Regions from separate parts of the Nocardia sp. NPDC058499 genome, predicted to be linked through region 1. Evidence: riboswitches for the same ligand, from Rfam matches in the RefSeq annotation. Region 1 holds a riboswitch; each other region holds the start of a gene.
The links. Region 1 has a riboswitch for cobalamin ahead of metE (5-methyltetrahydropteroyltriglutamate--homocysteine S-methyltransferase). Riboswitches for the same ligand answer to the same signal wherever they lie in the genome.
Positions count from the first base shown of each region.

Region 1 (3,172 bases):
TGCACCCGGCGCATACCACGGCCACCGCCACCGGCGACCGCCTTCACGAACACCGGGAACTCCATGGACTCGGCCGCCGCGAGCAGTTCACCGACATCCGCGGAAGGTGCGCTGGAATTCAGGACCGGCAGCCCGGCCGCCTTCGCCGCCGCAATCGCGCGCGCCTTGTTACCCGCGAGTTCCAAGACCTCGGACGACGGACCGATGAAGGTGATTCCCTCGCGCGCACAGGCGGCGGCCAGGTCCGGATTCTCGGACAAGAACCCGTATCCCGGATAGATCGCGTCGGCGCCGGCGGTCTTGGCCGCCTCGATGATCGCGTCGACCGAGAGATAGGCCCGGACGGGATGCCCCTCCTCGCCGATCTCGTATGCCTCGTCCGCCTTCAGGCGGTGGACCGAATTGCGGTCCTCGTGCGGGAAGACGGCAACCGTTCCGATACCGAGCTCGTACGCCGCGCGGAAGGCTCGGATGGCGATCTCGCCGCGGTTGGCAACCAAGACTTTCGAGAACATTGACCCAACGTACCCGGCGCCACATCCAGGATCGACACCGAAGTCCACTTCGCAGAATCTTCACAACGGGGCATTGCACGGTTGCGAAACATTGGTCACCCTGCCGTCACATCTCACCGGCGACCACGGGCGATTGTGCGATCAGCCGAGGTTGGCCAACTCCGGGCAATCTTCGCAGCGAGGCCACACATCCCTCGGCAGCGCGGTCGGGGACCGAGCTCGGCCATACGCCCGCCCCCACTCGGCCGCACGCTCGGCGCCGTCGACCAGCTCACCGACGCCTCCGCCATCGCCGATACCGCCAGGACGATTCCCGTAGCGGACAGTTCCACATACGGAACGAACCGTCCCCCCGCGTGCCGACGATCGCGCTCGACGAGGTACAGCCACCGGCGCACTGGCCGACGTCAGCCGGTAGCCGCGCGCCGTATCGGCGGGCGCATCGGCTCGGCACGGCGGGCGGGCTATGGTGGATAACGCAGCTGGTTCGCCGGCCGGTCGCCCCGGAGCCCCGGACGATCGTCCCGGCGTCGAAACCCGCAACGGGCGGGTGAGAGGGAATCCGGTGGAAATCCGGAACTGTCCCGCAGCGGTGAGCGAGAACGAACGCCGTCATCAGCACTGGGCGCACAGCCTGGGAAGCGACGGCCAGTAGGTCGGCCGATGGGCCGGTGCCCGCGAGTCCGAAGACCTGCCGGTTGTACCGGGTACGCCGTATCCGGTGGCCACCGCCTCGAGGATTGGGCGCCGCGGTCCACCAGTGCTGAAAACGCTCCCGCCGCGCGCGGCGGTCGGGTTTTCAGTGGTGTCCGTGCACCCGCGTAAGGCGATGGCCGGTCGAACGTCAGCACTGGAGAACACCGTGACTGCTATTTCGCACAATCCGTTCACCGCAACGGTTCTCGGCCTGCCCCGGGTGGGGCCGCGCCGCGAGCTGAAACGCGCGACCGAATCCTATTGGGCCGGGCGTATCGATGCCGATCGTCTCCACGAGACCGGGCGGACCCTGCGCCGCGACCAGTACGCGGAGCTACAGGCCGCGGGCATGGATTCGATTCCCGTCGGCACCTTCTCCTACTACGACCAGATGCTCGATACGGCCGTGCTGCTGGGCGCCCTGCCGCCGCGGGTCGCCGATATCGCCGGCCCGCTGGACCGCTATTTCGCCGCGGCCCGCGGTACGGATTCGGTGGAACCACTCGAGATGACCAAATGGTTCGATACCAACTATCACTATCTGGTCCCCGAGATCGGCCCGCACACCTCGTTCGCGCTGCATCCCGGCGAATTGCTGGCGCAGGTGCGCGAGGCGCTCGAACTCGGCGTCCCGGCGCGTCCGGTCGTCATCGGCCCGATCACTTTCCTGAAACTCTCGAAATCGGCGGACACCGCCGCGCTGGAACGCGTCGGTGAGCTGATCCCGCTCTACCGGGACCTCCTCGCGCTGCTCGCCGCGGCGGGCGTGTCCTGGGTACAGCTCGACGAACCCGCCCTGGTCACCGACCTCACCTCGGAGGAACTCGCGGTGGTCCGCCAGGTCTACACCGAGCTGACGGAACCGGCCGACCGGCCGGCCGTCCTGGTCGCCACATACTTCGGCAATCCCGGCCCCGCGCTGGGAGCCCTCGCCGGAACCGATGTGGAAGGACTCGCGATCGACCTGGTCGCCGGCGGTACGGTCGACGATGTGGCCGCCGTTCCCGCTTTGGCGGGTAAAACGCTGGTTGCCGGTGTCGTCGACGGTCGTAATGTCTGGCGCACCGATCTTGATCGAGCCCTGTCCACCCTCGCCACACTGCTCGGCAGCGGGAAATCGGTCGCGGTTTCGACCTCCTGCTCCCTGCTGCACGTGCCCTACACCCTCGCCGTGGAAACACACCTCGACGAAGCCCTGCGCTCCTGGCTCGCCTTCGGCAGCGAAAAACTCGCCGAGGTCCGGGTGCTGGCCACGGGCCTGAACACCGGTACCGAGGCCGTGGCGGCCGAACTCGCGCAGGCCCGCGCCGCGATCGCGAGCCGCCGGGCGGATCCGCGGATCGCCGACTCCCGGGTTCGGGCCCGGCTGGCCGCGCTGGGCCCGGCCGCCACCGAACGTGGCCCCGCGGCGCAGCGCCGGACCCTGCAGCAGGACCGGCTGCAGCTGCCGCCCCTGCCCACCACCACGATCGGTTCCTACCCGCAGACCACCGCGATCCGGCTGGCCCGGGCGGAGCTGCGCAAGGGCGACATCGACCGGCCCGAGTACGAGCGCCGGATGCGGGCGGAGATCGCCGAGGTCATCGCCCTGCAGGAACAGCTCGGCCTCGACGTGCTGGTACACGGCGAACCCGAACGCAACGATATGGTGCAGTACTTCGCCGAACAGCTCGACGGTTTCGCGGCCACCGAACTGGGCTGGGTGCAGTCCTACGGCACCCGCTGCGTACGCCCGCCGATCCTGTTCGGCGATGTCTCCCGGCCCGCGCCCATGACGGTCGATTGGATCGGCTACGCCCAATCACTCACCAGCAAACCGGTGAAGGGCATGCTCACCGGACCGGTCACCATCCTGGCCTGGTCCTTCGTGCGCGACGACCAGCCGCTCGCGGAATCTGCGCGCCAGGTGGCGCTGGCCATCCGGGACGAAACCGTCGACCTGCAGAACGCGGGCATACGGA
Region 1 is NZ_JBHXMZ010000001.1:989,889-993,060, forward strand. It holds gene ACFWPH_RS04585 (pyruvate carboxylase) at 1-515, opposite strand, end outside; cobalamin riboswitch at 1,024-1,229, shown strand; gene metE (5-methyltetrahydropteroyltriglutamate--homocysteine S-methyltransferase) at 1,345-3,172, shown strand, end outside.

Region 2 (3,172 bases), on a different contig from region 1:
TATCAACCTGGTCGACCCGCTGGCCCGGCTGCTGGAACAAACCCTGCTCGGCTACGACCAGCTCGGTCTCGTGCCCGCACGGGCCGGAAATCGCTGGGATATCTCGGCACCCCGCAACACCTACCGCACCAGCGACGGCCGCTGGCTGGCCATGTCCGGCAGCTCACCCGCGCTCGCGCTGCGGGTATTCCGTGCCATCGGCCGTGACGACCTGGTCACCGACGCCGATTTCGCCGATCCGCAACGGCGGCTGTCCCGTGCGGCGGAGGTGGACGAGGTGGTGGCGGCGTGGGTCTCGGAACACACTCTCGCCGAGGCGATGTCGGTATTCGATGCCGCCGAGGTGGCCGCCGCCCCGGTCTACGATATCGCCGACCTGGTCGGCGACGAACAGATGCGGCATCGCGGTGTCTTCGTACCCGTCGGCGACGACGAACTGGGCACGATGACCGTCCAGGCGCCGGTGCCCCGGTTCTCCGGCGCGACAGGCCGGCTGGACCACCTGGGGCCGCGCCTCGGTCAGCACAACAGTGAGGTCTACCGCGACATCCTCGGCCTGACCGACCCCGAACTGGACGATCTGCGCGCCCGCGGCGTGCTGTGAACCACCCCGGAAAGAAGGATTTTCGATGACCTCTGTGCTGCGCCGCTCCGAACTGGCGCTCCCGGCCTGCAACGACCATATGTTCGGCAAAGCGCTCGCCAGCGGCGCCGACCTCGTATTCCTGGACCTCGAGGATGCCACACCGGAAAGCCTCAAGGAGGAATCCCGGGAGAAGGCGATCGGCGCCCTGAACGACCTCGATTGGGGCCGCACGGTCCGGGCCGTACGGATCAACGGACTCGACACCCAGTGGTGCCACGACGACATCATCGAGGTGGTGACTCGCGCCGGTAACCGGTTGGACACCATCGTCGTCCCCAAAGCCTGCACCGCCCGGGATGTGTGGTGGGTCGATCTGCTGCTCACCCAGCTGGAAACCAAACTCGGCCTCGACCGCAGAATCCGCCTCGAGGTGCTGATCGAAGAGGTCGAAGGCCTGGCCAATGCCGAGGAGATCGCGAAGGCGAGTTCGCGAGTGGACGCGCTGATCTTCGGTGTGGGCGATTTCTCGCTTTCCCAGGGAGCCCGGGTGGACACGAACTTCGAACCGCTCGGCGACTACCCCGGCGATTTCTGGCACTACGCCCGCGCGAAGGTCATCGTCGCGGCCCGGATCGCGGGCATCGTCGCGATCGACGCGCCGTTCCCGGACTACGGCAACACCGAGGGTTACGAACGCGACGCCCGCCGCGCATCACTGCTCGGCTACACCGGGAAGTGGGCGATCCACCCGGTACAGGTGCCGATCGCGAACACCGTCTATTCACCGACCGCCGGGGAAATCGCGCTGGCCGAACGCAATATCGCCGCATACCGCGACGCCGAGGCGGCGGGACGCGGTGCGGTGGGGGTCGACGGAGTGCTGGTCGATGCGGCGCATGTGAAGATGGCGCAGGCCACGCTGGCCCGCGCAGCGCTGATCGAGGGTTCGCCCGCGAGATGACGAGGGCGGGGGCCGCGCACCGTTCTCGCTGCCCGGATCCGCCGAGTAGAACGCATTCCCGGTAACGTCCTCCGTGGAGCAGGGAACACCGGTGCGAATCCGGGGCTGTCCCGCAACTGTCACCGAGGAGCGATCCGCCATCAGTAGCCACGACCTACCCGGGTCGGAAGGCAGGCGGGGATGCGTCGATCCGGGAGCCAGGACACCTGCGCCACGGTATCGGGTGACACCCCACGAGGATGGCGATGAACAACTCCACAACCGGTCGGACAGTGCTCGGCCGCCGACGACTGCTGGCAACCGGCGCGGGTCTGCTCGGACTGACCGCTCTGGGCGGCGCCGGGCTGCTCACGGGCTGTGGTACAGCGGACGGGCCGTCCGGGCCGCCGTCCGGCCCACCGCAATCGGGCGGCCGGCTGCGGTCGTTGATCGCGGGGCGGTCCGCGACCTCCGATGTGCTGGACCCGCACGAGGCGGGGAGTTCGGCCGGCGGGGCGGTATCGAAAAATGTCTGGGACAAGCTGGTCGCCTACAACAACGATCTCACCCTGCGGTACCGCCTGGCCCGGTCCTTGGAACCGAACGCCGACGGCAGCGTCTGGCGGATCAGTCTGCGACCCGGGGTGGTGTTCAGCGACGGAAGTCCGCTGACCTCCCGCGATGTGCTGTGGAGTTTCGAGCGGATGCTCGACCCGGCGCGGGCCTCGTCCGGTGACCTGGCAATGGTCGATATGGCGCGGACCAAGGCGGACGGCGAACTCGACGTGCTGGTCGCCATGAAAACACCGATCGCCGACTTCGGATCGGTGCTCGCGGGGTGGTACTGCTATGTCGTCAAGGACGGCACCACGGAGTTCGACCAGCGCACCCTGCCCGTGGGTACCGGGCCGTTCGCGCTGGTCGCCTGGTCGCCGGGCGACCGCACGCTACTGCGCCGCAACGACCGCCACTGGGACGGCCCGGCGCTGCTGGACGAGGTCGAGATCGTCCAGATCGCCGAAACCGAAGCCCGGATGAACGCCTTTCTCTCCGGTGAGGGCGACGTGGTGCACGAGATGAGCTACCTGCAGGCTCGCAACCTGGAGAACGACCCGGCCGCGACGGTATACGTACCGCCCGAGGGGCTGATGGGGTGTTTCCAGATGCGCACCGATCTGGCGCCGTTCGACGATGTGCGGGTGCGGCAGGCGATGCGGCTGGCCGTGGACCGGCAGGCGATGGTCGATGCCGTCTACTACGGGTACGGCGAGGTCGGCAACGATATCTATGGCAAGGGAGCGCCGTACTACAACGACACCCTGCCGCAGCGCAGCTACGACCCGCAGCGTGCCCGGGACCTGCTGCGGGCCGCGGGGAAGGAAAACCTCGAGGTCGCGCTGGTGACCGCCGACGGTATGCCGGGCATGGTGGAATCGGCCACCCTCTACGCCGAACAGGCGAAGGCCGCGGGCATCACCATCCGGCTCGAATCCGCGCCCGCCGATACCTACTTCTCCCAGGTCTCCGGTAAACGCGCGCTCACGCATGTGGGGTGGTGGAACTACAGCCTGGACTATTTCTACGGCCAGACCGGAACCAGTACCTCACCGAGCAACGGCACCGCATGGCGGCGGCCCGCCTGGGAT
Region 2 is NZ_JBHXMZ010000002.1:486,385-489,556, reverse strand. It holds gene ACFWPH_RS07420 (CaiB/BaiF CoA transferase family protein) at 1-604, shown strand, start outside; gene ACFWPH_RS07415 (HpcH/HpaI aldolase/citrate lyase family protein) at 630-1,547, shown strand; cobalamin riboswitch at 1,595-1,776, shown strand; gene ACFWPH_RS07410 (ABC transporter substrate-binding protein) at 1,793-3,172, shown strand, end outside.
Region 2: linked by a shared signal. The riboswitch ahead of ACFWPH_RS07410 (ABC transporter substrate-binding protein) and the one ahead of metE (5-methyltetrahydropteroyltriglutamate--homocysteine S-methyltransferase) in region 1 are both predicted to bind cobalamin.

Region 3 (3,172 bases), on a different contig from region 1:
GGGCCGACCCGACCGCCCCGATGCGGGCAACTTCAGCTATCCGCCGCCGCGGGCGCGTACGGGGTGGTCGCCGGTCGGTTCTCGTCGGCGGCGAGCGGTCGTCCGATTTGCGGGAACGCGCGTTGCGGGCACGCCGTACGTTCGCATACCCGGCAGCCGGCTCCGATCGGAACAGCGGCGGCCGTATCGTGGAGCGGGAGCCCGTGCGAATACACGAGTTTGTCGGCGTAGGCGAGGTCACATCCGAGTCCGACAGCGAAGTCTCGCGACGGCGCCAGATAGCCCGGGCTGCTCTCGCCTGTGGTCCGCGCCAACCACAGATAGGTGCGCCCGTCCGGCATCTCCGCGATCTGCGTGCGTATCCGGCCCGGCGTCGCGAACGCATCGTGTACCACCCACAGCGGGCAGCTGCCTCCGGCCCGGGAGAAATGGAACGCGGTAGCGGACTGCCGTTTCGAGATATTGCCCGCCCGATCGGTGCGGACGAAGAAGAACGGCACACCACGCTGCCCACGCCGCTGCAACGTCGACAACCGGTGACATACCGTTTCGAAACCGACCTCGAACTGCGCAGCGAGCAGATCGATGTCGTAGTGCAACGCCTCGGCCGCACTCAGGAACAATCCGTAGGGCAAGATCAACGCACCCGCGAAGTAATTGGCCAGCCCGATCCGCAGCAACCGACGCGATTCCGCCGGCAATGCAGCGGTCTCGGCAAGCAGATCCTCGATCACCCCGGGCTGGGTGAGAAACGCAAGCTGCGTGGCCAATTGGAACGCACGCTGCCCGGCGGTCAGGCGACGTGCGAGGGTAAGTGTGCGTTTCTCCGGATCGTAGAGGCGTTTGGGTCCGGGCCTGACCGGGTCTTCCGAGCGGATCAGGACCTTCACATCGTGTTCGTCGTGCAGAAGGTGGGCCAGTTGCAGATCCAGTCCACCGAGTGTGAACCCGCGCCGCGCGAACAGGCTCTCGGCGGCAGCGTCCAAGGCCGGGATGTGATTACGGCGGTCATAGAAGAAATCACGAACATCCTCGTAGGGCATCGCTGTCCGTGGGTCGGCCACCGGCGATTCGAGCCCGGCGGTCAGCTGCTCGAGCTGGCCGTTGGCAACACGCAACCGACGATGCTGACTGATCAGCAACCGCGCCGCCGCCGGCGCCCGCGAAACAAGGTCGTCGAGTTCACCACCGCTCACCGAGCCGGCTTCCGGGTCCTCGGTAAACGCTTCCTGCAGATCCGCCAGCAGCCGCGCATCGGTCTCCGGCGCGAAGAAGCCCACCTCCAGATCAAAGGTCGATGACAACCGCATCAACACCGGCACCGTCAGCGGCCGCTGATCATTCTCCAGTTGATTGACATAACTCAGCGACAACCCGAGTGCCTTGGCCAGCCCGGACTGCGAAAGCCCCCGCTGATCACGCAACACCCGCAACCGAGCACCCGCATACATCTTCTCCACCGGCCGACCCCCTTCCCACAATATTCGAGCCGGCAATCGGGCACACCGACCGAACCTGCTGGGATCGCACCCGATGCGATGGGCCGTGGGCACTACTCCGACCGGCACCGAACCCAGCCCGGCAGCGCACCGGGCGGCGGGCGGCCGAGCGGCGAGACCGTGCCGATCGCCCACGGCGACCGCAGCCCGGCGGCCCCGGGAACCCCGAAAGTGATGACATGATGCACACCTGTCGTCCGCAATGAACGGCCCTCGCCCGTTCATGCGCGCACGACGACTACGCGTCCAGGAACTCTCCCGGATGCGCCGGTATCGGCGTAGCGCCCGATCCGCGAGGCGACGGCCGCCGGGCACGGCGTACCCGGCGCAACCGGCAGGTCTTCGGACTCACGGGCATCGACCTCGTTCGGCCGACTCGGGATCGACCCCGAGCTGTACTACGCCGTCGCTTCCCAGGGCACACAACCCAGTGCTCTATAACGGCGGTCGTTCCCGCTCACCGCTGCGGGACAGTCCCGGATTCCCACCGGGTTCCCTCTCACCCGGCCACTCGACATCGCACGACGCCGACCGGCGGGCTTCGACGCCGCACACCATCGCAACAGCGCACGGCGGACCAGCTGCGCTCGCCAGAATATGCCCGCCCCCAGAAACCCGGACCGGCGGGCGCCGGTATCGGGGCGGCCGGCGGCCCCTCGAGCCTCATCATGTCCGTCTCCGCAGGTGCGAGACGAATGCTGTGGATCTGGTCAGCGGGTTCCGCTCCATCCACGGCCATACGCCGTCTCGCACCGCGAACTCGCACCTGACCGCGTCACGTAGTTGCAGGTTTACTGGACAGCGACCACGGCTAATCCGTTAGCGGGCCTCACTTGTTCACCCGATCGAAACTGCTCGACCTCTCGCTGATGCACTTCTGATCGACTACTCGTTCCGGACGGCATCGCGCGCAAGTCAGATCGTTCGCCGAAAGGACTGAGGGACTGTGCACTACATGGATTCGAGCTATGCCACCTTTTCGCCCGAGGGCCGGCGGTGACCGGCGCGATGGAAATCCTCGAGCTGACAGACGACTTCTACCAGGATCCGCATGCGACCTACCGGGCGCTGCGTGAACGCGGTCCCCTGCACCGAATTCGATTGGACGGTGTGCTCGGCTGGCTGATCGTCGATCACGACGTAGCCAAACAGGCCTTCGCGGAGCCGACCATCAGCAAACGCATCGGGTCGCCCGAGGGGCAGGCTGTGCTGGCCAAAAACGGTGCAGCCGAGATGTTCAACACCGCCATCAGCGACAACATGCTGTTCGCCGACCCGCCCCAGCACACCCGGCTACGCCGCCTCGTCGCCAAGGCATTCGCCGGTCCCGCCATCCGCGATCTCCAGCCGAGAATCACCTCGATCGCCGACACCCTGCTCGAGGAGATCAGCGCGCGAACGACCGTCGACCTCATCGACAGCTACGCGTTCCAGCTGCCGACGGCGGTGATCTGTGAACTGCTCGGAGTCCCCGACGAGGACAAGGAAGATTTCCGCTCGTGGACCGCCGTCGTCGTCAACGACTCGGCCACCCTCGAGGAACGCGCCACCGCCGGGGTCAGCTTCTTCACCTACCTGACCAACTTGATCGCCGAACGCACCGACGACCCCCGCGACGACCTGCTCTCCCAACTGATCATCGCGAAAGACCACGAAGACCGCCTCGACGATCA
Region 3 is NZ_JBHXMZ010000002.1:499,526-502,697, forward strand. It holds gene ACFWPH_RS07455 (short-chain fatty acyl-CoA regulator family protein) at 33-1,460, opposite strand; cobalamin riboswitch at 1,815-2,046, opposite strand; gene ACFWPH_RS07460 (cytochrome P450) at 2,496-3,172, shown strand, end outside.
Region 3: linked by a shared signal. The riboswitch ahead of ACFWPH_RS07455 (short-chain fatty acyl-CoA regulator family protein) and the one ahead of metE (5-methyltetrahydropteroyltriglutamate--homocysteine S-methyltransferase) in region 1 are both predicted to bind cobalamin.